Regions from separate parts of the Agromyces rhizosphaerae genome, predicted to be linked through region 2. Evidence: riboswitches for the same ligand, from Rfam matches in the RefSeq annotation. Region 2 holds a riboswitch; the other holds the start of a gene.
What was found. Region 2 has a riboswitch for glycine ahead of QMG39_RS10450 (L-serine ammonia-lyase). Riboswitches for the same ligand answer to the same signal wherever they lie in the genome.

Region 1: linked by a shared signal. The riboswitch ahead of gcvT (glycine cleavage system aminomethyltransferase GcvT) and the one ahead of QMG39_RS10450 (L-serine ammonia-lyase) in region 2 are both predicted to bind glycine.

What each region holds. Positions count from the first base shown of each region.
Region 1 covers NZ_BSDP01000001.1:2,784,605-2,799,229, forward strand. The annotation lists gene nadC (carboxylating nicotinate-nucleotide diphosphorylase) at 1-457, opposite strand, end outside; gene nadB (L-aspartate oxidase) at 454-1,974, opposite strand; gene nadA (quinolinate synthase NadA) at 1,976-3,382, opposite strand; gene QMG39_RS13185 (NUDIX hydrolase) at 3,379-4,152, opposite strand; gene QMG39_RS13190 (putative endonuclease domain-containing protein) at 4,423-4,977, opposite strand; glycine riboswitch at 5,688-5,774, shown strand; glycine riboswitch at 5,776-5,866, shown strand; gene gcvT (glycine cleavage system aminomethyltransferase GcvT) at 5,919-7,067, shown strand; gene gcvH (glycine cleavage system protein GcvH) at 7,155-7,553, shown strand; gene gcvP (aminomethyl-transferring glycine dehydrogenase) at 7,622-10,420, shown strand; gene QMG39_RS13210 (ATP-binding protein) at 10,451-13,270, opposite strand; gene QMG39_RS13215 (hypothetical protein) at 13,360-13,599, opposite strand; gene QMG39_RS13220 (helix-turn-helix transcriptional regulator) at 13,821-14,625, opposite strand, start outside.
Region 2 covers NZ_BSDP01000001.1:2,220,960-2,235,584, reverse strand. The annotation lists gene QMG39_RS10480 (FAD-dependent oxidoreductase) at 1-459, opposite strand, end outside; gene QMG39_RS10475 (TetR/AcrR family transcriptional regulator) at 464-1,057, opposite strand; gene QMG39_RS10470 (M23 family metallopeptidase) at 1,133-2,512, opposite strand; tRNA gene QMG39_RS10465 (tRNA-Glu) at 2,798-2,870, shown strand; tRNA gene QMG39_RS10460 (tRNA-Asp) at 2,902-2,975, shown strand; tRNA gene QMG39_RS10455 (tRNA-Phe) at 3,065-3,140, shown strand; gene QMG39_RS10450 (L-serine ammonia-lyase) at 3,216-4,568, opposite strand; glycine riboswitch at 4,713-4,796, opposite strand; glycine riboswitch at 4,800-4,897, opposite strand; gene QMG39_RS10445 (M48 family metalloprotease) at 5,072-6,010, shown strand; gene QMG39_RS10440 (DNA/RNA non-specific endonuclease) at 6,039-6,869, opposite strand; gene QMG39_RS10435 (GTP pyrophosphokinase) at 6,887-7,708, opposite strand; gene QMG39_RS10430 (DMT family transporter) at 7,861-8,823, shown strand; gene QMG39_RS10425 (alpha/beta hydrolase) at 8,846-9,580, opposite strand; gene pip (prolyl aminopeptidase) at 9,577-10,554, opposite strand; gene QMG39_RS10415 (DUF427 domain-containing protein) at 10,624-11,118, shown strand; gene QMG39_RS10410 (malate dehydrogenase) at 11,158-12,165, shown strand; gene QMG39_RS10405 (hypothetical protein) at 12,220-12,405, opposite strand; gene QMG39_RS10400 (hypothetical protein) at 12,449-12,634, opposite strand; gene QMG39_RS10395 (M15 family metallopeptidase) at 12,688-13,467, opposite strand; gene QMG39_RS10390 (HPP family protein) at 13,661-13,834, shown strand; gene QMG39_RS10385 (acyl-CoA dehydrogenase family protein) at 13,912-14,625, opposite strand, start outside.

The DNA.
Region 1 (14,625 bases), 560 kb from region 2:
CGCCGCCGTCGCGCACCGCCTGGCGCTCGAGCACGCGCAGTCCGGGCGTGGTCTTGCGCGTGTCGACGATGCGGGCGCGGGTGCCGGCGACGGCGTCGACGTAGCGGGCCGTGAGGGTCGCGATGCCCGACATGCGCTGGGTGAAGTTCAGGCCGATGCGCTCGGCGCGCAGCACGGCCCGTGCGGGGCCGGCGACGCTCGCGAGCCGGTCGCCGGCGTTGAAGCGCGCGCCGTCGGGCACGACCTGCTCGACCGCGATGCGCGGGTCGACGAGGCGGAACGCGGCCGCGAACACCGCGCCGCCGCTCATGACGCCCGGCTCGCGGGCGACGAGGTCGGCGCGGGCCTGCGCGGTCGCGGGGATGAGCGTCTCGGAGGTGAGGTCGCCCCAGGGAGCGTCCTCGTCGAGCGCGGCCTGCACGATGCGGTCGAGCTGGGCGGGGGTGAGGGCGGTCATGCGGCCTCCGGGAGCGCGCCGAGCGCGGGATCGCGTTCGGGGTGGTCGAGTCGGTGGTGCGCGCCGCGCGACTCGCGGCGGGCGAGCGCGGCGTCGACGGTGAGGCGGGCGAGCAGCAGGAGGTTCGCGTCCTCGATCGCCTCGACCGCGGGCGCCGGCTCCGCCGGTTGCGCGAGAGCCCAGTCGTCGAGCAGGGCGGATGCCCCGGCGAGGCCGTCGCCGGAGCGCTCGAGGCCGGCGCGGGTCCACATGAGGTCCTGCAGCGCGGCGCGGGTGAACGGGCCGGCGGCGCTCGACCGCGGGGCGGCGCCCTCGGTGCGGAGCTGCGCCCGGCTCGCCGCGTGCGCGTGCGGGAACGGCTCGCCGAGCACCCGTCCCGCACGGTCGGCGAACACCGCCGCCTCGAGCAGCGAGTTCGATGCGAGCCGGTTGGCGCCGTGCACGCCCGTGCGCGCGCACTCGCCGATCGCGAACAGGCCCGGCACGCTCGTGCGGCCCCACAGGTCGGTCGCGATGCCGCCCATCGCGTAGTGGGCCGCGGGCGTGACCGGCACGGGCTCGCGCGACCAGTCGTACCCGGCGGCGCGCGTGGCCGCGTCGATGCCGGGGAACCGGCGCGCGAGGAAGGCCGCGCCGAGCGCGGTCGCGTCCAGGGTCGCCGGCGCGTCCCCGTGGCGGCGCATGGCGGCGGCGACCTCGCGGGCGACGACGTCGCGCGGGGCCAGCTCGGCGAGCGGATGCCGCGACGGCATGAAGCGCTCGCCCGAGGCATCCCGCAGCACCGCGCCCTCGCCGCGCACGGCCTCCGAGATCAGCGGCGTGCCGGGGGCCGCGAGCGCCGTCGGGTGGAACTGCGTGAACTCGAGGTCGTCGACCCGCGCGCCGGCGCGCCACGCGGCGGCCACCCCGTCGCCGGTCGCGACCGCCGGGTTCGTGGTGCGGCCGTAGAGCTGCCCGGTACCGCCCGTCGCGAGCACCACGGCGTCGGCCGGCCGGTCGACGTACTGCCCGCCGATGAGCAGCCGCACGCCGCAGGCGCGGCCGCGGCAGGTCAGCACGTCGGCGAGCATGGCGTGCTCGACCAGCTCGACGGCGCGCGAGCGCACGGTCGCGACGAGCGCGCGCTGGATCTCGGCGCCGGTCGCGTCGCCGCCCGCGTGCACGACGCGTGCCCGCGAGTGCGCCGCCTCCAGGCCGCGCGCGAGGCCCGACTCGTCGCGGTCGAACGCGGCGCCGAAGCGGATCAGGTCGCGGACGCGCGCCGGACCCTCCTCGCACAGCACGCGCACCGCCGCGGGGTCGCAGTGGCCCGCGCCCGCGCGGAGCGTGTCGCGCACGTGCGCGTCGACCGAGTCGTCCGCGAACAGGGCTGCGGCGATGCCGCCCTGCGCGTGGCGCGTGCTGCCCTCGTCGAGCGTTCCCTTCGTGACGACGGTCACGCGGTGGCCCGCGTCGGCGGCGCGCACGGCGGCGAGCAGGCCCGCGAGCCCGCTGCCGACGACCACGACGGCGGCCATGTCAGTCCGTCGGCTCGGCGGCGGGCGCAGCGGCGGGCGAGGCGATCGCGTCGGAGACGCGCGTGCCCGCCTTCGCGACGGCGCCGGCGGGCGGCTTGGCCGCCAGCATCCGCTCGAGTGCCACCCGGGCGTGGCCCGCCACCTCGTCGGGCACGGTGATGGGGTTCACCGTGCGCCCCTCGACGAGCTCCTCGAGCACCCACGCGAGGTACCCGGGGTGGATGCGGTACATGGTCGAGCACGGGCACACCACTGGGTCGAGGCAGAAGATCTCGTGCTCGGGGTGCTCTGCGGCGAGACGCTGCACGAGGTTGATCTCGGTGCCGATCGCGAAGCTCGAACCGGCCGGCGCCGCCTGGATCGCCTTCACGATGAAGTCGGTCGAGCCGTAACCGTCGGCGGCGTCGACCACCGGCATCGGGCACTCGGGGTGCACGATGACCTGCACGCCCGGGTGCTCGGCGCGCGCGGTCTCGATCTGGTCGACGGTGAAGCGCTTGTGCACCGAGCAGAAGCCGTGCCAGAGGATGACGCGGGCATCCTGCAGCTCGTCCTCGGTCGAGCCGCCGAGCGGCTTGCGCGGGTTCCACATCGGCATCTGCTCGAGGGGCACGCCCATCGCCTTCGCCGTGTTGCGGCCGAGGTGCTGGTCGGGGAAGAACAGCACGCGCTGCCCGCGCTCGAACGCCCACTCGAGCACCGTCTCGGCGTTCGACGAGGTGCAGACGATGCCGCCGCGCTCGCCGCAGAAGCCCTTGAGCGCCGCCGACGAGTTCATGTACGTGACCGGGATGACCGGCACGCGGCCGTCGGCGTCGGGCTCGGTGCCGTAGACCTCCTCGAGCTGCTCCCAGCACTCCATGACCGAGTCGAGGTCGGCCATGTCGGCCATCGAGCAGCCGGCGGCGAGGTTCGGCAGGATGACGTCCTGTTCGGGCGTCGACAGCATGTCGGCGGTCTCGGCCATGAAGTGCACGCCGCAGAACACGATCGCCTCGGCCTCGGGCTTCGCCTTGGCGGCGTTCGCGAGCTGGAACGAGTCGCCCACGAAGTCGGCGTGGCGCACGACCTCGTCGCGCTGGTAGAAGTGGCCGAGCACGACGACCCGGTCGCCGAGCGTGGCCTTCGCGGCCTCGATGCGCTCGTGCAGCTCGTCCTGCGAGGCGGCGCGGTACGACTCGGGCAGGTCGCCCTGGCGGGGCGAGCCGGTCGGAATGACGTCGCCCATCGACGATCCCGGGCCGTAGCCGATCGGGCCGCGGTCGAACTCCCACGGTCCCTTCGCGAGCTCGGGCGTGCAGGTCTCGCCGGCCGTCGCGCCGGTCTGGATGAGCCGGATGCTGCGGTCGACGGATGCCGCGCGGCGGACCTGTGCCTCGTCGCGGGCGGGGGGCGTTGCGATGGTCATGCTCTCATCCTCGGGTGGGGCAGGATCGGGTCGGTCTCGCCCCGATCGGGGTGCGCGCCGTTGCCGAGCGCGCGGGTTCTGGCGAGCGGCCCGGCGTCGGCCAGGTCGATCGAGGCGTCGTAGCGGTAGAGCTTCGGCGGCCGGTGCGGGGTGCCCGACAGGCGCTCGCCGGTGTCGACGAGCGTGCCGGACGCTTCCATCGTGCGACGGAAGTTGGCGGGGTCGAGCCGGCGCTGCAGCACGGCCTCGTGCACCTCGCGCAGCTGCGCGAGGGTGAAGGTGTCGCCGAGGAACGCGTGCGCGATGCGCGCGTACTCCATCTTCGTGCGGAGGCGCCAGAGCGCGTACTCGACGATGCGGTTGTGGTCGAAGGCGAGCCGGCCGAGCGCATCGGCGGCGCACCAGCGCACGTTCTCGTCGGTCGTGGCGCGCTCGGCCTCGTCCGACTGCACGAGCGCCCAGTACACGACCGACACGACGCGGCCGCCGGGGGAACGCCCCAGGGCGCCGAACGTGTAGAGCTGCTCGAGGTACTTCGGCGCGAGGCCGGTCGTCTCGCCGAGCGTCCTGGCCGCGGCATCCGACAGCTCCTCGTCGTCGGGCAGCCAGCCGCCGGGCAGGGCCCAGTCGTCGAGATAGGGGTCGCGGGTGCGGCGCACGAGGGGAATCCAGAGCGAGGGCAGGCCGGATGCCTCGTCGCGGCGCAGCGCGAAGATCACCGTTGACACGGCGAGGCGCGCGTCGTGCGTGGGCACGGGCTCCACCGGCATCCGCTCACCCCCTAAATGTCACTCTGACTCGAAGCTCCCAGCCATCTTAGTGTCACCCTGACCCGAACACAAAACCGTGCCCGCGAACTTCCAGACCCGTCAATTCCCTGCACTCTGGCGAGCCAGACCGCAGTTTCCTGACGGGTCTTGCGCGTCGGGTCACGTAGGTGGCTCGAGACCCGTCAGAAAACTACGCTCCCAGCGGGGAGAGCGCAGTTTCTTGACGGGTCTCAGCGGGGCGGGAACGAGATCGGCTGAGTCTCTGGGTATTCAGGTGCGGGACATGCGGAGTCTGCGTTCGATTCGCTCCACCGTGTCGCGGGAGGCCGTCGTCGTGAGCGTCGCGTCAACGTCGTCCGAGGTCAGGCGGATCATGTGCCAGCCTGCGTCCTGGAGCCGTTCGATGCGTCGGATGTCACGACGGAAGCGTTCGCGCTCGCGATGCGAGTCGCCCTCGTACTCCACTCCGAGAAGGTCGTCCGGGTACGCGAGGTCGATCTCGGCGATGAGCTCGCCCTTCTCGTCGACGACTGGGTGGTTCAGCACCGGCTCCGGCAATCCTGCACGGCAGAGCATGAGCCGAGCTTCGGTCTCCTTCGGTGAACGGGCGCCCGCGCGCACGTCGACGAGTGCATCGCGGGCGCGAGCCGCTCCGCGAAGGCGCGGCGTTCGCTCGATCGAACGCTGGAGCGCCTCGTCTTCGGTGAGGGCAGGGAGATCGCCGTAGGACCCGCGGGGCGACACCAAGTAGTCGCCGACCGCGATGAGCTCGTCGACGGAGAGCATCCCGGCGAGGTGGCGCCAGGTGGTCGGAGCATCCGTCACTGGCAGACCATCGACCTCGATGACCTTGGTGCATCGGCTCGACAGCTCGTGCCCGACGACCCCGCGAGTGCGGGGCCCGCGCCACTTCCCGACGCTCGAGACGTGGACACGCGGGTCTCGTTCCAGCCTGCGGGGGAGAGGACAGCCCAAGAGCAGTGCGGCCGTGGTGTGGCTGAAGCACTGGCCCTCGGCGAGTCGCACCTGATAGGCCGACGCGAGCGGTGGTGCGTCTTGGGCGGACCGAACCCCGTGGAACGGAGCCACGATGTCGGATGCGGCGAGCCGCCGATGCCCGACGCCGTGCTGCGCGGCATCCCCAGTCGTGAATGACACGCGGGACACGAGATCGGCGGGGAGTCGGCTCGGACTTCGCATGCGGACACGGTCTTCCAACGAGCCGGACTTCGGCGGTGCCGCATGCGCTCACCCCCCGAGTGAGTGCCCGTTCGCACCTGTGGAGGACCAATGCCCGGGTCGCCGATACAAGACCCGTCAAGAACCTGCGTTCTCAGCGCTGGGAGCGCAGGCTCTTGACGGGTCTCGAGGCCACGGGGACGGGTCGTGCGCGAGACCCGTCAAGAAACTGCGCCATGAGGCGCGAGAGTGCAGGAGATTGACGGGTCTGGGGCCGGACTGGGATCAAGCGGCGCGCAGGCGGGGATTCGCGGGTTCGATTGGTAGGCTGTGCGCACAATCGCATATCGGGCCATCGACGCGTTGCGGGAGAGCCGGCTGGGCCGGCACCGAAGGAGCAAGCCTCCCCGCCAATCTCTCAGGTCACAGACCGCAGCGAGCAGGCCGCTCTGAAAAGCGGATGCCACGAGCATCCCGCCCACGGTGAAAGCGACCCCACGGGTCGTGAAACTCTCAGGCAGATGACAGAGGGGGAGTTCTCGACCGCGGCGACTGCCGCGCGCGCCGTGCGACGACAGGAGAACTCCGTGACCGAACGCCTGAGCCCCCTCGATGCGATCCACCGCGCCGCCGGCGCGACCTTCACCGACTTCGCGGGCTGGCAGATGCCGGTGCGCTACTCGTCCGACCTGGCCGAGCACAAGGCGGTCCGCACGGCGGCCGGCCTGTTCGACCTCTCGCACATGGGCGAGATCGTGGTCGTCGGCCCCGAGGCCGACCGCGCGCTCGACTACGCGCTCGCCGGGAAGCTCTCGGCCAGCGCCGAGGGCCAGGCGAAGTACACCCTGCTGCTCGCTCGCCACGGCGGCGTGATCGACGACCTCGTCGTCTACCGCACCGGCGCCGACCGCTACCTCGTCGTCGCCAACGCGGCCAACGTCGCCCACGTCGCCGACGAGCTGCGCGCCCGCACCGCCCCGTTCGACTGCGAGGTGTTCGACGAGTCCGACGACATGGCGCTGATCGCCGTGCAGGGCCCCAAGGCGCTCGATATCCTCACGAGTACCGCCGGATTCGGCATCCAGGGCGACGGCAACGACCACGACGACTTCGTGGATGCCGTGAGCGGCATGAAGTACTACCGCGCCGTCGCGGCCGAGTTCGCCGAGCAGCCGGTGCTGGTCGCCCGCACCGGCTACACCGGCGAGGACGGCTTCGAGCTCTACGTCTCGCCCGACCAGGCGCCCGCCCTCTGGGAGGCGCTCGCCGAGGCGGGCGAGGCGCACGGACTCGTTCCGGCGGGCCTCGCGAGCCGCGACACGCTCCGCCTCGAGGCGGGCATGCCGCTGTACGGCCACGAGCTCACGCGCGACACCTTCCCGGCCCAGGCGGGCCTCGGCCGCGTGGTCGCGCTCGGCAAGGAGGTCGACTTCGTCGGCCGCGCCGCGAGCGAGGAGGGGCCGGCGGCGGATGCCCCGGTGCTGGTCGGACTCGCGAGCGAGGGCCGACGCGCGGGCCGCGCCGGGTACGCGCTCTTCGACGGCGAGGGGGCGGATGCCTCCGAGGCCGGCGTGATCACGAGCGGCGCGCTGTCGCCCACGCTGGGCCACCCGATCGCCATGGCCTACGTCGCCCCGCGCCACGCGGCGACGGGCACCACCCTGTACGTCGACGTGCGCGGCACGCGCATCGCCGCGTCCGTCGTCGACCTGCCGTTCTACCGCCGCGAGAAGTAATCCCGCCGCCCACCGGCATCCGCCGCCCGCCAGCCACCACGAACCGCACCGCACGAGCACCGCGAACCACCACCCGAGGGGAACCCCATGACCGACCTGAACGACCTGAAGTACACCAGCGACCACGAGTGGGTGCTGATCGACGAGGACCCCGCCGAGGGTGTCGACGCCGGCGGCGTGGTGGTGGGCATCACCGCGTACGCGGCCGACAAGCTCGGCGACGTCGTCTTCCTCGAGCTGCCCGAGGTGGGCACCGCCGTGGCCGCCGGTGAGGTCGTCGGCGAGATCGAGTCGACGAAGTCGGTGGGCGAGCTGATCTCGCCGGTCGACGGCACGGTCACCGAGGTCAACGAGCGTGCGGTCGAGGAGCCCGAGCTGCTCAACAGCGACCCGTTCGGCGACGGCTGGCTGATCAAGGTCACGGTCGCGGAGGTCCCCGCCGACCTGCTGAGCCTCGAGCAGTACCGCGAGGTCACGGGCGAGTGAGCGACACGTACGACCTCGACGCCTTCGGGCGCCGGCACATCGGCACCACCCGCGACGACCAGCGCCTCATGCTGGCGACGCTCGGCTACGACTCGCTCGACGCGCTCGTCGACGCGGCCGTGCCGAGCGCGATCCAGATGCGCGAGGTCATCTCGTCGTCCATCCCCGAGGCGGCCACGGAGCGCCAGGCGCTCGCCGAGCTGCGCGCGCTCGCCGACGAGAACACCGAGCGCACGTCCATGATCGGCCTCGGCTACTTCGGCACCATCACCCCGGCCGTGATCCAGCGCAACGTGCTCGAGAACCCGTCGTGGTACACGGCCTACACGCCGTACCAGCCGGAGATCTCGCAGGGTCGCCTCGAGGCGATGCTCAACTTCCAGACCATGGTCGCCGACCTCACCGGGCTCGACACGGCGAACGCGTCGATGCTCGACGAGGGCACGGCGGTGGTCGAGGGGATGCTGCTGGCCCGACGCGCATCGAAGGCGAAGACGAGCCGCTTCGTGGTCGACGCCGACGCGCTGCCGCAGACCCTCGCGCTGCTGCGCTCGCGCGCCGAGGCCGTGGGCATCGAGCTCGCGGAGCTGCCGCTCGCCGAGACCGACGCGGCCGAGCTGGGGGAGTGCTTCGGCGTGTTCGTGCAGTACCCCGGGGCATCCGGTCGCATCTGGGACCCGTCGGCCGTGTTCGAGGCCGTGCACGCGGGCGGCGGGCTCGCCGTCGCCGCGGCGGACCTCCTCGCCACGACGCTGGTCACCCCGCCCGGCGAGCTCGGCGCGGACGTCGCCGTCGGCACCTCGCAGCGCTTCGGCGTGCCGATGGGCTTCGGCGGGCCGCACGCCGGCTTCATGGCCGTGCGGAAGGGCCTCGAACGACAGCTGCCCGGCCGGCTCGTGGGGGTGTCGCAGGATGCCGCGGGGCATCCGGCCTACCGCCTCAGCCTCCAGGCGCGCGAGCAGCACATCCGCCGCGAGAAGGCCACGTCGAACATCTGCACCGCGCAGGTGCTGCTCGCCGTGATGGCCTCGATGTACGCGGTGTACCACGGCCCGCGCGGACTGCGCGCGATCGCCGCCCGCACCGCCGGCATGGCGCACCTGCTCGCCGGGTGGCTGTCCGACCTCGGCCAGACGGTCGTGCACGACGCTTACTTCGACACGATCCGCGTGGTCGTGCCCGGCACCGCCGACCGCGTCGTCGAGCGCGCCCGCGAGCTCGGAGTGCACCTCTGGGCCGCCGACGAGGCGACCGTGCAGGTGTCGGTCGACGAGACCACCACGTTCGACGAGCTGCACCTCGTGACGCGCGCCTTCGGCGGGCCCGAGGAGCGGGGCGACGCCGCGCTCGGCGCCACCGCGATCCCCGACGCCCTCGGCCGCACCACCGCTTACCTCGAGCACCCGGTGTTCAACACGCACCACTCCGAGACGGCGATGATGCGGTACCTGAAGCTGCTCGGCGACCGCGACTACGCGCTCGACCGCGGCATGATCCCGCTCGGCTCGTGCACCATGAAGCTCAACGCGGCCACCGAGATGCAGGCCGTGACCTGGCCGGAGTTCGCCAACCTGCATCCGTTCGCCCCCGAGGCCGACGTGGTCGGCTCGCTCGCGCTCATCGAGCAGCTCGAGTCGTGGCTCGCCGAGGTGACCGGGTACGACACCGTCTCGCTGCAGCCGAACGCGGGCAGCCAGGGCGAGCTCGCGGGCCTGCTCGCGATCCGCGGCTACCACCGCGCGAACGGCGAGGCCGAGCGCACGGTGTGCCTCATCCCGCAGAGCGCGCACGGCACCAACGCGGCATCCGCCGTGCTCGCCGGCATGCGCGTGGTGGTCGTGGCCTGCGACGACCGCGGCAACGTCGACCTCGACGACCTGCGCGCGAAGATCGACGCCAACGCGGCCGAGATCGCGGCGCTCATGATCACCTACCCGTCGACGCACGGCGTCTACGAGCACGACGTGATGGACATCACGCAGGCCGTGCACGACGCCGGCGGCCAGGTCTACGTCGACGGCGCGAACCTGAACGCACTGCTCGGCACCGCCCGGTTCGGCGACTTCGGCGGCGACGTCTCGCACCTGAACCTGCACAAGACGTTCTGCATCCCGCACGGCGGCGGCGGCCCCGGCGTCGGCCCGGTCGCGGCGAAGGCGCACCTCGCGCCCTACCTGCCCGGCCACCCGATGGCCCAGCGCGCCGACCACCGCGAGCTCGTCCACGGCGGCGGCCCGGTCTCGGCGGCGCCCTACGGCAGCCCGTCGATCCTGCCGATCTCGTGGGCGTACATCCGCATGATGGGCTCCGAGGGGCTGCGCGAGGCGACGGCCGCCGCGGTGCTCGCCGCGAACTACGTCGCGGAGCGCCTGCGCGAGCACTTCCCGGTGCTGTACACGGGCGACAACGGGCTGGTCGCGCACGAGTGCATCCTCGACGTGCGCCCGCTCACCCAGGCGACCGGCGTCACGGTCGACGACGTGGCGAAGCGCCTGATCGACTACGGGTTCCACGCGCCGACCATGTCGTTCCCCGTCGCGGGCACGCTCATGGTCGAGCCGACCGAGTCGGAGGACCTGGCGGAGCTCGAACGCTTCGTCGAGGCGATGATCGCGATCAAGGCCGAGGCCGACGCGGTGGGCCGGGGCGAGTTCCCCGCCGACGACAACCCGCTGCGCAACGCCCCGCACACGGCCGAGTCGATCGCGGTCGGCGAGTGGACGCACCCGTACACCCGCGAGCAGGCGGTCTTCCCGGTGCACTCGCTCGTGCGCACGAAGTACTGGCCGCCGGTGCGCCGCGTCGACCAGGCCTACGGCGACCGCAACCTCGTCTGCGCGTGCCCGCCCGTGGAGGCGTTCGCGTAGGGGCCGAGCGGATGCCTCGGGCGGGCCGCCTCAGTGCCGGCTCGCCCGCGCGGCGCCGGCGAGTGCTGCCGCCTCCGTGCGCGAGCCCACGCCGAGCTTCCGCAGCACGGCGGAGACGTGCACGCTCACGGTCTTGCCGCTGATGAAGAGGCGTTCGCCGATCTCGCGGTTCGACAGGCCCGCGGCGACGAGGTCGAGCACCTGCTGCTCGCGGGCCGTGAGCTCGGCGTCGGCGCCGCCCGCCTCCGGGGCGCCGACTCGCAGTCCGGCGCGGCCGGCGACGTCGTCCGCCATCCGCACGACCAGCCCGCTGCCGAGCGCCTCGGCCTCGGCGCGCCCCTGCGCGATCCGCTCGGCGGCGCGCTCGCGCTCGCCGGCGTCGAGAAGCGCGGTGCCCTGGCGCACCAGCCCGTAGCCGAGCAGGTGCCGGTGCCCCTTCCCCTCGGCGAGGAGGTCGAGCGCGGGCTGCCAGACGCCGGCCCGCTCGGCCGGGTCGTCGGTCAGTTCGGCGAGTGCGATCGCGGTCCAGACCGGCGCCGACTCCCAGCCCTGCAGCGTTTCGAGCGCGGTCCGCAGGTCGTCGGCGGGTCGCGGCGGTGCGATGCCCCGATCGCGCATCGCACCGATGATGCGCGCGGCGAGGGCGAGCAGCAGCAGCCGGTCGGCGGGCCGGTCGTCGCGCCCGTCGAAGATGATCGGCTCGAGGCGGGCGAACGCGGCCGCGGGGTCGCCGTTCGCGAGCAGCAGCTCCGCCTCGTCGTACGCGGCGCCGGTCTCCACCTGGCGTTCGATGCGCCCGACCTCGTCGCGACGGCCGCGGATCATCCGGTTCCAGTCGTTCGCCGCATCGAGGTCGCCCGACCAGACGAGCATCCAGAGCTGCATGTGCTCGAGGAACCGGCGGAACGCCATGGGGGCGTCGGAGCGCAACGTGCGTTCGAGCACACGACGCGCCCGGTCCCACTCGCCGATGGCGAAGAGCGGCTCGGCCGCGTTCGACGCGAGCATCACGCCGGTGCCGCGCTCCTCACCACGTTCGCGCGCCTCCTCGAGCGCCGTCTCCGCGACCTCGACCGCCTCGCGGTAGCGGCCGAGCTGGAGCAGCGAGTCCGACAGGTTGATCGCGAGGCGCACGCGCGGGGCCCAGTCGTCGCCGGCGAACTCGCGGGCCTGGGCGAACCGCTCCATCGCCTGTTCGACGCGACCCCGGTCGACGAGCGCGACTCCGGCGATGTTGGCGCCGATGGAGGCCGCGCGGCGACCGTCCTCGCCGACCGATGCCCCGACCTCGAGTGCCCGCTCGGCGATGTCGAGCGTGTCGTCGCTGCCCTGCATCATGTGCGCCGCGCTCAGGTCCGCGAGGATCTCCGCGCGGACCACGAGCGCCTCATGCGACGGGTCGTCGGCGATGAGCGCGAGCCCGCGCTCCATGAGCGTCTGCGCGCCGGGCTCGCCGATGCGGTACAGGTCGCGCCCGTTGTCGCCGAGCAGGCGAGCCATGAGGAGCGGGTCCTCGCCCGCGGACTCCATGGCGAGTTCCGTCAGGGGAATCGCGCGCACGGCGCTGCCGGCAGCCCGATGCGCGTGCGCCGCCGCCTGGAGCAGGTCGACGCGCGACATGCCCGCGGTCTCCTCGGCGTCGGGCACCTGGTCCCAGATGTCGATCATGCGCTCGGCCATGGCCGCGACCGTCGACATCGCGTACGTGCGCTCGGACTCCTCGATCGCCCGCCTGGCCGCGGCGAACGACTCGTCGAACCGCCGGGCGGCGAGGAAGTGGGTCGAGACCTCGACGTCGACGCCCGGCCCGGGGCGGTCCTGCAGCGCCTCCGCGTACCGCGCGTGGTGCCGCGAGCGCTCGCCGGGCATCAGCTCGCCGTCGACCACCTCGCGAACCAGCGCGTGGCGGAACGCGTAGCCCGATCGGTCTGCGACGACCAGGCCGCCGTCGACCGCCTCCCGGATGGCCCGCTCCATTCGCGCGGACTCCCCGTCGTGCACGATCTCGAGCAGGTCGTGCTCGACGCGCAGCCCGCCGACCGCCATCAGCCGCAGCGCCGCGCGCGTGTCGGCGGACATCCGCTCGTAGCGCGCGGCGAGCAGGTCGGTGAGCGAGTGCGGCAGGTCGTGCGGGTTGGCCCCCAGCAGTTCCTCGACGAAGAACGGGATGCCCCCGCTCCGCTCGGAGAGCTCATCGACCCGGTCCGCGTGGGCGGCGCCCGCCATCTGCGCGACGTCGTCGCGGGTGAGGCGCGGCAGCTCGATGCGCGAGACGGCGCGGAGCCGGTCGAGCTCGGCGAGGTCGGTGCGCAGGCGGTGCCCGCGCGGCAGTTCGGCCGTGCGCGCGGTGAGCACGAGCATGGCGCGGGCGTCGCGCAGCAGGCGGATGGCGTACTGGACGACGGCCATCGTGGAGGCATCCGCCCAGTGCACGTCCTCGACGACGAGCACGAGCGGACGCTGCTGGGCGAGTCCCTCGACGAGTCGCAGAAAGCCCTCCTCGAGCAGGCCGGCACCGCCGGACGGGTGGGCATCGCCGCCGCCGGGGAAGAGCGTGCGGAGGGCGTCGGAGGAGGGGCCGGCGGCGTCGCGGGCCGCCTGCTCGCCGAACTCGCGCACGAGCGCGCGCACCACCTGGCGGATCGGGATCAGCGGCGCTCCGGCGTCCGCCAGCTCGATGCACTGGCCGCGCGCGACGAACGGCTCCTCGAGGCCGGACGTGAACTCCTCGACGAGGCGGCTCTTGCCGATGCCGGCCTCGCCGCCGACCAGCACGACCCGCGTCTCGCCGCCTCGCGCGGCCTCGTACGCATCGCGCAGAGCCTGCATCTCGGCGCGCCGACCCGCCATGCTGCGAGTCGGTGCGGCGCCCACGGCGTCATCCTCCCACAGCGACGCGGCCCGCGGTCGGTGCCACGGGCCGCGTGCCGGTGTGCGGTTCAGAGGTGCCGGGTGCGCATCACCGCGGCGTCGTGGTGCACGCGGGCGAGGTGCCGGATACGCAGGCGGCGGCGTGCCCGGCGGAAGGCACGCACGAGTGCGCGGTCGATGCGGTGCCAGGCGTGCTCCGGGAGCTGGCCGCGTTCGGCGGCGACGCGGCGGTGCTCGAGCTCGACCGCCTGGCGCTTCGCCTCGTGGGCGTAGAGCGACTCGGCGATGACGGTGTTCGCGTAGTACATGATCCGATTTCCCCCTCGTGTGCGGTGCGTCGGGATCGCGCCGCCACCACTTCAGACTGCCGCCACCCACCGACCTCCGCATCGGAGCGTGCACCGGTCCTGTGGTCGGTCAGCGAGGACACCGGCTCGGTGCCCGCCGGGCGCGTGCGTCGGTGCCAGCAGCGTCGCTCGTGCGTGCGGACACCGAGGTCGCTCGGGTCCGCATCGCCGGCTCCGACGCCTCAGGACGCGCGGCTCTCCGCACCCGTACGGGCGAGCACGGCGGCCTCGGTGCGGCTGGAGACCCCGAGCTTGCGCAGCACGGCGGAGACGTGGACGCTCACGGTCTTGCCGCTGATGAACAGCCGCTCGCCGATCTGCCGGTTCGACAGCCCCTCGGCGACGAGGTCGAGCACCTGCCGCTCGCGGGCGGTGAGCGCGTCGTCGGGTGGGGGCTCCTCGCGGATGAGCGCGCCGCGCCGGGCGACGTCGTCGGCGAGTCGCACGATGAGGCCGGCCCCCAGCGCTCGCGCCGCGTGGTCGCCGTCGCGCAGCGATGCTGCGGCCGCGATCCGGTCACCGTTCGCCAAGAGGCTCTCGGCCCTGCGCACGAGTGAATAGGCGTGCAGGTGTCTGTGCCCGTGGTCGTCGAGCATGGAGGAGGCGGCGTCGGAGAACCCCTCGGCTGCCCGCTCCGGGTCCGGTTCGAGTTCCGCGCGGATGAGGGGTTCCCAGGCGGGTGCCGACTCCCAATCGTGCAAGGGCGAGAGGGCCGCGGAGAGGCGGCGGGCGACGGGACCGACGTCCGCGCCCGCGGAACGCAGGGCGGCGACGGCTCGTGCGCCGCAGGCCAGCAGGTGCAGTCGGTCGGCCGCGCGGTCCGTCATGCCGTCATGGGTGAGCGGACCGACCACCGCGAGGGCGCGGTCCGCGTGGCCGTCGGCAAGGAGCTCCTCGGCTTCGTCGATGGCGAGGCCGAACTGCAGCTGCCGTTCGAACCGGGCGACCTCCGCGAGCCGTCGCCCGAGCCTCTCCCGCAGGACGCGG
Region 2 (14,625 bases):
GTCGGCGCCGACCAGCAGGTCGGCCTCGACGCGCTCGTCGCCGAGCTCGACCGTGACCCCGCCGTCGTGCTGCGTGACACCGGTCACGGTGGTGCCGAACCGCAGTTCGACGTCGGCGGGCAGGGCCTCGCGCAGCGACCGCTCGACGTCGCCGCGCAGCAGCGAGAACAGCCGCCCGTCGAGCGCGTCGCGCATGCGGTCGTAGCGCAGCCGTGCGTGGGCGCGACCGTGCTCGTCGACCCACTCCACGCGATCGACCTCGTGCGCGCGCTCGCGCAGGTCGTCGAGGATGCCGATGCGCTCGGCGGCGTCGTACCCGGGCCCGAAGAAGTCGATCATGTAGCCGCCGTCGCGCAGCGAGACGGCGTGCTCGACCAGGGTGACGCTCCAGCCGTGGCGCTGCAGCGAGATGGCGGTGGCGAGGCCGGCGATTCCGGCTCCGCAGATGACGGCGTGCATGGGTTCAGCTCCTCGGGTCGGGTGCGGCGGGCGGATGCTCCGGGGCGATGCGGTCGACGAGCGCACGCCAGGCGGCGAGCTGCTCGTCGTGCCGCTCGGGGAAGACGTGGCGGTGCATCGCGACGCCGTCGGCGGCGATGACGATCGCGGTCGCGAGCGCACGGCTGTCGGCGGCATCCGCTGCCCTCGTCGCGAGCGCCGACTCGAAGCCGGAGACGGTCGCCTCGAGCAGCTCCTCGAGTCGGGCGCGCAGGCGGGGGTCGGACCTCGCGCGGGTGAGGAAGGCGAAGGTGGCGCCGATCATGGCGTCCTGCTCCTCGGCGAAGCCGGCGACGTCACCGCCCATCGCGAGCAGCCACTCGCGCAGGCCGCCCCGCGGGTCGTGCACGCTGCCGATCGTCGCGACCGACCGCTCGAACGCGGCGAGCACGACGTCGTCGATCGTGGCGAAGTGGTGGAAGAGGTTGCCGCGGCTGATGCCGGCCACCTCGGTGAGCCGAGCCGCGGTCAGCGCATCGGCGCCCTCGGTGGCGAGGAGGTGCAGCGCGGCGTCCGCGATCTGCTCGCGTCGCTCGGCCGCATCCATTCGCTCGCGCATGCCCCCAGCCTACAGACTGATCGGTCGGTCTGTAAATGCGACGACGAGATCACGGGTCCGCAGCGGGCGCGACGGTCAGCCCAGCGGCACGCCGCGCGCGGCCATGAACGGCTGCGGGTTGATGCGGTAGCCGTTCTGGAAGACCTCGAAGTGCAGGTGGCATCCGGTCGACGCGCCCGTGCTGCCGCTGCTGGCGATGTTCTGGCCGACGCTCACCGTCTGGCCCACACCCACCCAGACCCCGCCGGCGCGGATGTGCGCGTAGCCGGTGGCGATGCCGTTGCCGTGGTCGATCTTGATGAAGTTGCCGTACGTGCCCGACCAGCCGGCGTAGACGACCACGCCGGAGTGCGCCGCGTAGATGGGCGCCGAGCAGCCGGTCGCGAGGTCGGTCGCGTAGTGGAAGCCGCCCGAGCAGCCGCCCGCGGTGCAGATGCTCGCCCGCGGACCGTAGACCCCGCTGATGTAGCCGTACGCGGGAACCGCCCAGCCCTGGCTGCTCGTCGTGCCGCCGGCCAGGCCTGCTCCCCCGCCCCCGCCTCCCGCGGCGGCGGCTGCGGCAGCGGCGGCCGCGGCACGAGCGGCGGCGGCACGCGCAGCCGCCTCGGCGGCCTTGCGGCGCCGCTCCTCCTCTTCCTTCCGCTTGCGCTCGCCCTCCTGGTAGGCGGCGATCGTGGTCTTCTCCTTGTCCTTGAGGTACGCGAGCTGCTGCTCCAGCTCGATCTTCTTGTCCTCGGACTCGGCCAGCGCCGCCTCGGCGGCTGCCTGCGCCTCCTGCGCGGCGACGAGCGCCTCCTCGGCGGCGATGCGCAGCGCCTCGCGCTCGTCGCGCGCGACCGCGGCCTGCTCCCCGAGCGCCTGGGCGGTGTTGGCCGCCTGCTGGGCCTCCTCGTAGACGCCGGCGGCGCGCTCGACCATCTTGCTCATGTTGCCGAGCTTGGCCAGCAGCTCGTCGGTCTCCTCGGCCGCGCCCGCCTCGAACATGAGGTTGATGCCGAGGTCGGTGCCGCCCGCGCGGTACAGCTGAGCGGCGAGCTGGCCGGCGTTCTCCTCGGCCTCTGCAGCCTGGGCCGCGCTCTCGTCGGCCTGCTGCTGGATCTCGTCGGCGCGGCGCACCGCGTCGTCGAACGCCTGCTGGGCGGCGAGCAGCTCGTCGGTGCGCCGCTCGGCTTCGGCCCGGGTCTCGGCGACGCGGGTCTCGAGTTGCGCGATGAGGTCGGTGATCTCCGAGACGGCGGCCGCACCCGCTGCGGTGTTGGCCTTGGCCTTCTTCACCTCGTCCCACGTGGGGTAGTCGGCGGCGGTGGCCGGGGCGGGCGTCGCGATCGAGATGGTCGCCACCATGAGCAGGGCGGCCAGCACCCCGACGACGCGACGGATCACGGGCGCGAGCCGGCGCACGCGGCCCGCGCGCTGCGGCGCGACCCCCGTCGCATCCCCCGCCGTGTCCTGCATGGCTTCCCCGATCCTGCCGCTGCGGCGGCGAGGTCACGTTCGTCACATCTGTCACATCTGCAACATCAGCCACAGTAACAACGGACCGCTCGATCCTTGGTATTGCCGGCCGACGTGGTGCTCGGCCCCCGGACGAGGGACGTGCCGAGCGCGACGCTACCGGGCTCATCGGCCGACTGAGGGAGCCGCCCCGGCACGTCGCGCGATCGGTTCCGGCCTCGTTTTGGAATCTGACGGAAGTGCACGTATGCTTGGCTGTCGGCGGTCGTGCCCAGCACGACACCCGGCCCCATCGTTTAGCGGCCTAGGACACCGCCCTTTCACGGCGGCAGCACGGGTTCGAATCCCGTTGGGGTCACGCTGAACGAAGGATACAATTTCATACGCAAGGCCCTGTGGCGCAGTTGGTTAGCGTGCCGCCCTGTCACGGCGGAGGTCGCGGGTTCAAGTCCCGTCAGGGTCGCTTCGGCGGATGGGCTCTCCTCGAGAGCCCATCTCCGTATGGGGAACATCTTCGGATGCCCCGCCTGATACGCATCTTCGGATGCACCAGGCTCTGTAGCTCAGTTGGTAGAGCGCACGACTGAAAATCGTGAGGTCACGGGATCGACGCCCGTCGGAGCCACCAGAAGAGAAGCCCGGGTTCGCCCGGGCTTCTTCGCGTCTGGCGGGCATGTCCGCCCCAGGGGCATCCGACCGCCCCTCAGCACTCGATGACGTTCACGGCGAGGCCGCCGAGCGAGGTCTCCTTGTACTTGCGCTTCATGTCGGCGCCGGTCTCGCGCATCGTGGTGACGGCCTGGTCGAGCGACACGTGATGCGTGCCGTCGCCGTGCATCGCGATGCGGGCGGCGTTGATGGCCTTGCTGCTCGCGATCGCGTTGCGTTCGATGCAGGGGATCTGCACGAGCCCGCCGATCGGATCGCAGGTGAGCCCCAAGTGGTGCTCGATGCCGATCTCGGCGGCGTTCTCGACCTGCTCCGGCGTGCCCCCGAGCAGCGCGCACAGCCCCGCCGCGGCCATCGAGCACGCCGAGCCGACCTCGCCCTGGCAGCCGACCTCCGCGCCCGAGATCGAGGCGTTGCGCTTGAACAGGATGCCGATCGCGGCCGCGGTCAGGAGGAACCGCACGACCGCGTCGTCGTCGAGGTCGCGCACGAACCGGTCGGCGTAGTGCAGCACGGCCGGCACGATGCCCGCGGCGCCGTTCGTGGGGGCGGTGACGACGCGACCGCCGGCGGCGTTCTCCTCGTTCACGGCGAGCGCGTAGAGGTTGACCCAGTCCATGGCGCGCATGGCGTCGACGTCGTCGGCCGCGGCGTCCAGCTTCCGGAACAGGCCGGGCGCGCGCCGCCGCACCCGCAGCGAGCCGGGCAGCAGCTCCTCGTCGCTCGTGCAGCCGTTGTCGACGCACTCGCGCATGACCCGCCAGACGCGCAGCAGCTCGGCGCGCGTCTCGGCCTCCGGGCGCCACGCGTGCTCGTTCGCGAGCATGACATCGGCGATGTCGATCCGCTCGCGGCGGCAGTGCTCGAGCAGCTCCGCCGCGGTCGCGAACGGGAACGCGAGCTCCACGCGCTGTTCGACGACGGCCGGATGCCCGTTGAGATCGTCGGCCACGAACCCGCCGCCGACCGAGTAGGAGGTGGTCGCGCGCACGCTCGCCCCCCGAGCGTCGAACGCCTCGAACGTCATGCCGTTCGGGTGGCCGGGCAGGCGCTTCCGCAGGTGGAGCACGACGTCCTCGGCGGGGCGGAACACGATCTCACGGATGCCGCCGAGACGGAGCGCGCCCTCCTCGGCGATCCGGGCCACGCGCGCGCCCACGGTCGCGGTGTCGACGGTCTCCGGGTGCTCGCCGAGCAGGCCGAGGATGACCGCGGCGTCCGACCCGTGCCCCCTGCCGGTCGCGCCGAGGGACCCGTAGAGCTCGACCCGCACTCGGGCCACCTCGTCGAGCCGGCCGTCGGCCGCGAGCCCGTCGACGAACAGGCGCGCCGCGCGCATCGGCCCCACCGTGTGCGACGACGACGGGCCGATGCCGATCGAGAACATGTCGAGTGCGCTCAGCACGGTGCGCACCCGGCGATGAGGGGTGCGGATGCCCGGGGCATCCGCTCGGGTGCCGAAGCGTCGGGACAGGTCATCGGAACTCCCAGGTCGTGGCCGGCCGCGCCGGCGTCGGGTGGTTCCTCCCCGCTCTGTCGATGACCTGAGAGATTCGCGCGACTCGCGCCGCCTTGCCCCGTCGGTGAGCAGGCCTCGGCCTGCTGCTTTCCAGAGTTCCCTGTCGTGGCGGTACGGGTGCCTGAGAGATTCCCGGGGAGGGGCTTGCTCCTACGGCGCCGCCCGGCGGACCGGGCGGGCTCTCCCGCCACGATGCGGGTATTCGGTTGTGGTCGTCACGCTAACACGCACGCGGCACATGCCGGGACGGTCGCCATCCCGGCCAACGTGCGGCCCGGGCCGGCCCAATCCCGGCTCGATGGGTTCCGTGCGGGCCACGCCACTGGCTAGCATGACCGCCACACTGCCGATCGGGGGGAACCGTGATGAGCATGCAGACCGATGATGAGGCGACACGCGCAGAGCAGCTCCTCCGTGACTCGCGGCACCCGTCCGAGGCGCCGGCGTTCGTCCTCGCCGTGACCGCAGTCGGCGTGGTGTTGGCGATCGGCCTCTTCGCCGTATTCAGCCCCGCCGTCCTTGGCGGCCTCCTCGCGATCGTCGGTGTGGCGCTCTTCATCTGGCTCAACTTCCAGATCGGTCGGGTGCGCATGCGCGCGCATGCTGTTGCGGTGACCTCGGCGTCGTTCCCCGCGCTGCAGGAGGTCATAGACGACGTCCGCTCGCGACTGGGCTACCGCCGTCGCGTCGATGTCTTCGTCGTGCGCGGGCAGGCGACCGCCGCCGCCACCTACACCTACTTCGGTGTCAACGCCATCCTCCTGGACGGCTCGGCGATCGCGGACCTCGACTCGGAGCGCCGCCGGAGCGAGGTGCGTTTCCTGCTCGCCACCGAGTTCGGGCACCTCCTCGCTCGATTCTCGTGGTGGGTTCCCGCACGCGTTGCGGTCACGAGGCTCGGACTCCAGCAGGTGCTCGCGCCGTTCGTCGCGCCGTGGCTGCGCGCGACGGTCTACACCGGTGACCGCCTTGCCTACCTCTGCACCCGCGACGTCGACGTCAGCATGAACGCGATCCACCGAGCGCTGGTCGGGAAGGACGCCGCCGCCGACCTTCGTCCGAGCGGACTCATCGAGCAGGCCGGGTCGGTCCGCCAGTCCTTCATTCTGCGAGTCGCCGAGATCCTCCCCTCGACTCCGCACACGACCAATCGCTACCTCGAGCTGCTCGCATTCATCGCCCAGGTGCAACCCGCCGACTTCGACCGACTGCGCGACGCCGTCTCTCCGAAGGCCGCGGCCGTGATGACGCAGCTCGTGCCGCCCCCGACCCAGCCGGTCGGCCTGCCGCCCGCGGCCGCCGAAGGCTGAGGCGGGGACCCGCCCGCGCGGGATCGCCTCAGAGCACGACGTCGTCGAACGACTCGAGGCGGATGCGGCGGGGCCGGAGCGCGGGCGCGGCCAGCACGTCGGCCGGTACGAGGTCGCCGAGGTCGACCCCCGCGACGGCGGCGACGTCGGCCACCGGCACCTGGAACGTGCGGAACGGGCCGAGCGGCGGCACGACGTCGAGGTCGCCCACCACGCCCATGCGCCGCGCGAGCTCGTCCGCGTTCAGCTGCGGCGTCTGGTCGAGCAGGAACGCGGCCGAGACGAGCGCGCCGCCCGAGACCCACGCCACGACCTTCCAGAACGACAGCGGCACGCGGATGCCCCGGTACTCCGGGTCGGTCGGGCGCAGCACCGGCGCGGTGAAGACGCTGATGCGGGCATCCGTCGTCTCGGCGAAGGCCAGCACGTGGTCCTCGAGGCCGAGCCAGAGCTCGCGCGACTGGTTGAAGCCGCTCGCCTGGGGCGCCGCGTTCGGGTAGGTGAAGGTGTCTGCGTTCGCCTGCGCGGCCACGTCGGGCGCGCCCCAGACCGGGTCGCGCCGGCGCACGAGGTGGCCGCGGTCGAGGTCGTTGCGCAGGTACACCTCGGGGCCCGCCTGCTGGTCGGCCGGCACGCGGTCGTCGAGCCGCCAGTCGTCGTCGCGCGGCAGGTCGAGCAGGGCCGCGCCGTCGACGTTCACGCCCGTGACCGCGGCGAACCGCCGCGACGTGTCGAGCAGCACGCCGAAGTGCGTCGAGTCGAGCAGGACGTGCTGCCCCGGCGGGGCATCCGTCACCCGCGGCAGCGGCACCGCGACCCCGAGGAACTCCTCGTCGTAGCCCGCGCCGATCTCCCCCATCGCCCGCGTCCCCGGCCTCAGACCCGCCGGGTGCGGAGCCGGTAGTCGTGCAGCGCGCGCACCGCGTGGTCGCCCGGCTGCACCTCGGCGAGCGCCTGGCCCGCGGCATCGGGCACCGGTTCGTCGGACGCGGCCGACAGGTGCACGGCCTCGCCGCCGTGCACCTCGTGGTGCAGCCGCTCCATGTCGGCGTCGAGCTGCGCGGCCGTGACCGCGGCCTGCTTCAGCCCGTCGAGCAGCTCGGCGGGCACCTGCGCGTCGTACTTGTAGTAGATCTTGTGCTCGAGGCTGGCCCAGAAGTCCATCGCGATGGTGCGGAACTGCACCTCGACGAGCACCGGCACGATGCCGTCGGACAGGAAGATCGGCACCTCGATGATCGCGTGCAGGCTCTGGTAGCCGTTCGCCTTCGGCTCCGCGATGTAGTCCTTCACGCGCACGACGCGCACGTCGGACTGGCTCGTCAGTACGTCGAAGACGCGGTACACGTCGGAGACGAAGCTGCACGTCACCCGCACGCCGGCGATGTCGGTGATCTGCTCGCGGATCGCGTCGAAGGTCGGCTCGACGCCCTTGCGCTGTATCTTCTCGACGATCGAGTCGGCCGACTTGAGGCGGCTCGAGATGTGCTCGATCGGGTTGCCACGGTCGGAGGCGGCGAAGTCCTCGCGCAGGATCGACAGCTTCGTCACGATCTCGTCGATGCCGAACTTGTAGCGCTGCAGGAACCGCACGAACTCGTCCTGCAGCGTGCGCAGGGCCTGCAGGCTCTGGTCGTCGACGCCGTCGAACGCAGCGGCAGCGCTGTCGAGGTCGGGGCCCGGGGTCGTTGGGGTCACGCGACGAACCTACGGGTGCTGTCTCTGCGTCCGCTGTGCACGCGCGGTGCGGCGGCATGGTACGGCGGCGGATGCCCCAGGGCCGGCGCCCGCCCCTCGTCGCTCCGGCCGCGTGTGCGGGCGCCCGGCGCGCGCGTGCGAGACTGAGCGCCATGCGTGCAGTCCTCGCCGTGCTCGCGGCGGCCGTGTGCTTCGGCACCACCGGCACGGCGCAGGCCCTCGGGCCGGAGGCCGATCCGTTCTCCCTCGGCGCGGCACGCATCCTCATCGGCGGCGGGGCGCTCGCGCTGATCGCCCTCGTGCTCGCGCGCCGCCGGCCGCGCGACGACGAGCCGCTCGTGCCCGAGATGCCCGTGCTCGACGATGCACCCACCGGGTCGGCGCCCGTGACCGACCCGCGCCGGGCGCGCCTCGTCTCTGCTGCCATCGTGGTCGCGGGCGCGCTCGGCGTGCTCGCCTACCAGCCCGCGTTCTTCGCGGGCACCGAGCGCAACGGCGTCGCCGTCGGCACGGTGGTCGCGCTGGGCTCGGCGCCCGTGCTCACCGGCCTGCTCGAGTGGGCGGTCCGCGGGCACCGCCCGTCGGGCCGCTGGGCGCTCTCGACGATCGTCGCGACCGCGGGCATCGCGACCCTCGGCCTCGCGAGCGGCGACGCCGAGCACGCGATCGACCCGCTCGGGCTCGCCGCCTCGCTCGGCGCCGGGCTCTCGTACGCCGTCTACGCGCTCGCCAGCAAGGGGCTGCTGGAGCGCGGGTGGTCGGGCTCGGGCGCGATGGGCGCGCAGTTCGGTCTCGCCGCGGTGGTGAGTCTGCCGCTGCTGCTCGCGACGGATGCCTCGTGGCTCGCCACGCCCTCCGGGCTCGTGATGGGGCTCTGGCTGGGCCTGGTCACCACGACCCTCGCGTACCTGCTCTTCGCGGCGGGCCTGCGCCACCTGACTGCCGCGACCGTGTCGACGCTGACGCTCGCCGAGCCGCTCACCGCGACCCTGCTCGGGCTGTTCCTGCTCGGCGAGCAGCTCCCCGTGGGGGCCGCGATCGGCCTCGCGGTACTGGCCGCGGGCCTCGCGATCCTCGCCGTGCCGGTCGGGCGGCGGGCGCAGCGGGCGACGTGAGCGCCTCGGGCCCGACCGGTCGTCAGGGCGTGCCGAGGAGCGCGGCCTCGAGGGCCTCGGTGATCGCCGCGAGCGACTCCTCGCGCGGCATGGTCGACTCGCCGTCGCCGGGCTGCACGCCGTAGTCGCCGAAGTCGGCGTGGTTGGCGCCGTCGAGCTCCACGAAGACCGCGTCGACGGGTAGCAGGCCGGCGTTGCCGGTCACGTCGTCGGGCGTCGTCAGCCCGTCGTTCGAGCCGCTGATGCTCAGCACCTCGAGGCCCGAGTCGGCCAGGTCGTTCGCGCAGTAGCTGCCGAAGAGCACGAGCCCCGCGGCATCCGACTCGCCCTCGCCCGCGAGCATGCAGGCGCGCACGCCGCCGAGCGAGTGCCCGCCGACCCACCATTCGTCGACGCCCGGCGCCGCGGCCGTGAAGTCGTCGAGGCTGCGGACGTCGAAGAAGGCGAGGTTGAGGGTCGGCTTGGTGATCACGACGGTGGCGCCGGCCTCGACCACGCCCGAGAGCACGCGCAGGTAGGCGTACGGGTCGACCTTCGCGCCCGGGATGAAGACGAGGCCCGTGTCGGAGGCGCCGTCGGCGGGCTCCATGACGATCGAGTCGGGGGTCGAGGTGATCGTGATCGCGGGGTTGCGCCACGCCTCGAGAGTGGCGTCTCGCTCACCCTGGAACACGGTCTGCGTCCACGCGACGAACACGACGACGAGCAGCACGAGGGCCATGACCGCCGCGGCGATCCATCGGAGTACGTGCTTCATCCGCGGTGTTCGCCGGGCGCGCGCGCGAACCGGTCCGTTGCCTCGATCATCGCGTCGAGGATACCCGGCTCGTCGAACGCGTGCCCCGCGTCGGGGATGATGCGCAGGTCGGCCTCGGGCCACGCCTGGTGGAGGTCCCACGCGGTCATCACCGGCGTGCAGATGTCGTAGCGGCCCTGCACGATGACGCCGGGGATGCCGCGCAGGCGCTCGGCGTCGCGGATGAGCTGCCCCTCCTCCCACCAGCCGCCGTGACGGAAGTAGTGGTTCTCGATGCGCGCGAACGCCGTGGCGTACTCGGGCTCGGTGAACTTCGCGATGGTCTCGAGCTGGGGCAGCAGCGTGATGGTCGACGACTCCCAGCGCGACCAGGCGATCGCCGCCGGCTGGTGCACGTTCGGGTTCGGGTCGTCGAGCAGGCGACCGTAGGCGGCGATCATGTGATGCCGCTCGCGCTCGGGCACCTGGTCGAGGAAGTCCTCCCACAGGTCGGGGAAGATCGCCGACGCGCCGCCCTCGTAGAACCACTCGAGCTCGGATCGGCGCAGCGTGAACACGCCCCGAAGTACGATCTCCGTCACGCGGTCGGGGTGCGTCTCGCAGTACGCGAGGGCGAGCGCGCTGCCCCACGAGCCGCCGAGCACCTGCCAGCGGTCGATGCTGAGGTGCTCGCGCAGCTTCTCGATGTCGGAGACGAGGTGCCAGGTGGTGTTGACGCTGAGGTCGGCGTCGGGCGCGCTGGCGTGCGGGATGCTGAGGCCGCACCCGCGCTGGTCGAACAGCACGATGCGGTACCGCTCGGGGTCGAACAGGCGCCGGTGCGCCGGGCTCGTGCCCCCGCCCGGCCCCCCGTGCAGGAACACCACGGGCTTGCCGTCGCGGTTGCCGGACACCTCCCAGTAGATGTGCTGTCCGTCCCCCACGTCGAGCATCCCGGTCTCGAGCGGCTCGATCTCCGGATACATCTCGCGCATGCTTCAGGATATCGGGGTCGAGGATGCCTCATGCGGCCGCCGCCCAGCGAGTCGGCGTAGCCTCGGCCCATGCGACCGACGCCCCACGCAGTGCTGCCAGGCCAGGAGTCCGTCTGGGACTACCCCCGGCCGCCCGCGATCGACGCCTCCGGCGAGCTCGTCGAGGTCGTGCTCGGCGGCGCGGTCATCGCCTCGACGCGCGACACCGTGCGCGTGCTCGAGACGAGCCACCCGCCGACCTACTACCTGCCGATGTCGGCGTTCGCCGAGGGCGCGCTGTGGCCGGCGGCGGGCAGCTCGTTCTGCGAGTTCAAGGGCGGGGCGCGCTACTTCGACGTGCTCGGCGGCGGCACGGTGGCCGAGCGGGCGGCGTGGAACTACCCGGCGCCGACAGCGGGGTTCGAGGTGCTCGCCGACCGCGTCGCGCTGTACCCGGGGAGGATGGACCGCTGCACGGTCGACGGCGAGCGCGTCCGGCCGCAGCCCGGCGGCTTCTACGGCGGCTGGATCACGGACCGGGTCGCGGGGCCCTTCAAGGGGGCGCCAGGCACGATGGGCTGGTGAGCGTCACGGCTCGCCGCCGGCACGGGTAGGCTCGCGCACATGAGCGGATCACCGGTCACCATCACGATCACCGGCGCCGGAGGGCAGATCGGCTACGCGCTGCTCTTCCGCATCGCCTCGGGCGCGATGCTCGGGCCCGACACATCAGTGCGGCTGAAGCTCCTCGAGATCCCGCAGGGCCTCGGGGCCGCCGAGGGCGCGGCGCTCGAGCTGCAGGACGCGGCGTTCCCGCTGCTCGACTCGGTCGACGTGACGGATGACGCGGGGCGCGCGTTCGACGGCGCGAACCTCGGCCTGCTGGTCGGCGCCCGCCCACGCGGGCCGGGCATGGAGCGCGCCGACCTGCTCGAGGCCAACGGCGGCATCTTCGGCCCGCAGGGTGCCGCGATCAACGCCGGCGCGGCCGACGACGTGCGCATCGTCGTGGTCGGCAACCCCGCGAACACCAACGCGCTCATCGCCGCCGCGCACGCGCCCGACGTGCCGCGCGACCGCTTCACCGCGCTCACCCGGCTCGACCACAACCGCGCGCTCGGGCAGCTCTCCGAGGCGCTCGACGCGCCCGTCGGCGAGATCTCGCGCGTGGCCATCTGGGGCAACCACTCGGCCACGCAGTTCCCCGACGTGTCGCACGCGACCGTGCGCGGTCGCCCGGTGCCCGAGGTGCTCGACGAGGAGATGGGGCCGGATGCCGCGCGCACCTGGCTCTCGGACGTGTTCATCCCGCGCGTGGCCCAGCGCGGCGCCGAGATCATCCGGGTGCGCGGGTCGAGTTCGGTGGCATCCGCCGCCTCGGCCACGATCGACCACGTGCGCGACTGGGTGCACGGCACCGACGGCGCGTGGACGAGCGCGGCCGTCGTCTCGACCGGCGAGTACGGCGTGCCCGAGGGGCTCATCTGCTCGTACCCCGTCACCGGCGCCGACGGCACCTGGCACGTCGTGCCTGGCCTCGAGCCCGACGCGTTCGCCGCCCAGCGCATCGCCGCCTCGGTCGAGGAGCTCGTCGCCGAGCGCGACGCGGTGCGCGCGCTCGGGCTGCTCTAGCGCACAGCAGAGCGCGACGCCGCGGGTGCGGCGCCGCGCTCCTCGTCGCCGGGATCAGTACAGGCGATCGATGAACTTCTGCAGATTGGCGATGTAGTTCTCGTTGGTGAGCTTGTTCTCACCCGGGTGGATCCCGGTGAAGACGGCGCGCGGCTTCTGACCGGGACGCGAGATGATCGCGTACCAGCCACCCTTGCGGACTCCGGTCTTCCCCTCGATGTTGATGAACGACACAGGCATTTCTCTCTCCTTCAGTTGGCATCGCACCCGCGGTGCGATCGATTCAGTACAGGCGATCGATGAATTTCTGCAGATTTGCGATATAGGTCTCGTTGGTGAGCTTCTTCACACCGGGGTGGATGCCCGTGAAGACCGCACGCGGCTTCTGACCAGGACGCGAGACGATCGCGTACCAGCCGCCCTTACGCTCACCGGCCTTGCCCTCGATATTGATGAATGAAACTGGCATGTGTGCTCCTTCAGCTTGAGAGTGATCGGACGAGTCGAGTCGACCGAACCGAATCAGTACAGGCGATCGATGAACTTCTGCAGGTTGGCGATATAGGTCTCGTTGGTGAGCTTCTTCACACCGGGGTGGATGCCCGTGAAGACCGCACGCGGCTTCTGACCAGGACGCGAGACGATCGTGTACCAGCCGCCCTTGCGCACCCCGGCCTTGCCCTCGATGTTGATGAACGAGAGGGGCATTTCGTCATCCAAAAGACTTGAGGCCGAGGCTTCGTCGTAGGTGCCGTTGTATTCCCAATGCCACGCCTCCGGCGCATAACCTCCCGGCTCAGCCCATGATGGGTGAACCCACCCGAATGACGGCCCGTTTGCTTTGAGCCACGTGTAGATCGGATTCGACCAATCCGTTCGCCCCACGCCCACGTCGATCGCGAGGGCCCATCCATGATTCGAAGTGCCGGGTTCCGCTGCGTAGTTGCAGTTGCCTTGGGCACACCAGTAGTTCCGTGCTTCCACCTGGCCCGCATAGTCCCGATAGCCATCGTTGATCGGCAAGTCGTACCCAAAGGATGTACTGAAATTCTCGTTCAACGCCAAGAGCGCCACGACCGCATCCGACCGGAGCAGATACTGCGATCGCCAGGGAATTGGTGTCAGTGCGGACAACGGGATCTGGCCGTTGGAGTACCCTCCCCACGCATCCGCGGCGGCAGGCTCAGCGAGCGCTCCGATCTCGAACGCGGTGAGTCCGGCCGCGGCAAGCACTGATGCCGAGACGAACATCCTTCGCGTCATGCCGTTTTCTTCGACTTCGATTTCGATCTCGTCATCCATATTCGGAGAGTAGCGACTCAAAGACGTCGAAATCTGAGCCCACTGGATTTGTGGATATCTCGAACAGAATCGAATTGCCCGACGAATTCTCACGAATAGCCGGCGTATTCTACCCGTATTTCTAAAGTGATATTCGCTCGAATACAGCCAGACGGGAAATGCGCGGACACGTGGGCTCGTCTAGGCTCGACGCGTGGCCACGCAACCCTCACCCGCAGCACGCCGGAAGCAGATGATCGTCGGCATCGTCATGGGGCTCGTCATGGGCGTCGTGATCAGCCTGATCACCGGCTTCTGGCTGTGGCTCGCGGCGGGCGCCGCGGTCGGGCTCGCCACGGGCGCGCTCATGAAGCCGCCCGCCGAGTAGGCCGGGCGCAGCGCAGAGCGGCTCAGACGACGAGGGCCGACCCGCTCAGCGGATCGGCCCTGCGTGTCGGTACCGCGCTACTTCTTCGACTTCTCCGGCACCGGCGCGGTGCCCGAGGCGCGCTGGGCCTCGAAGTAGGCGCGCGCCTCGTGCTGGCGCTCCGCCTCGGCGCCGGTCGCGATGCTCGCGCGCAGGTGCTCGGGCTCGAAGCCGAACGCGTCGACCAGGTCGAGGGCGTGCGGGCGCAGGCGCGCGATCAGACGGTCGACGTAGGCCGTGACGGCCTGGGCGCGCTGCGGCGAGAGGCGGCCGTGGATGAGGTACCACGACATGTGCTGCTCGAGCAGCCCGAGGCCGAACAGGTCGCGCAGCCAGGTCAGCACCTGCTTCGTCTCGGCGTGCTCGGTCTGCTCGAGGCCGCGCGTGAACGCCTCCCACTGGAGCAGCTCGGCGTGCGCGCGCGCCGCCTCGATCAGCTCGTTCTGGTTGGCGTTGAACAGGGCCGCGGACTCCGCCTTGGGGAGCTTGCGGGCGTCGCGCAGGCGGCCGGCGATCTCCTCGACCATGGTCTCCACGCGGTCGGTCAGCAGGCCGCGCTGCGTGTCGGGGTCGCGCAGGTCCTTGACCGAGCGGGCGGTCGAGCCGAAGTCGCTCACGGTCTGCGCGATGCGGCGCAGGCCGCTGCCGTGGTACGCGCGGTCCGCCGCCTGGGAGACCACGTAGCGGGCCAGCGCTCCGGCGTCGGCACCCGCGAACTTGCGCGAGAAGTCGGTGAGCAGGCGCTTGGCGAC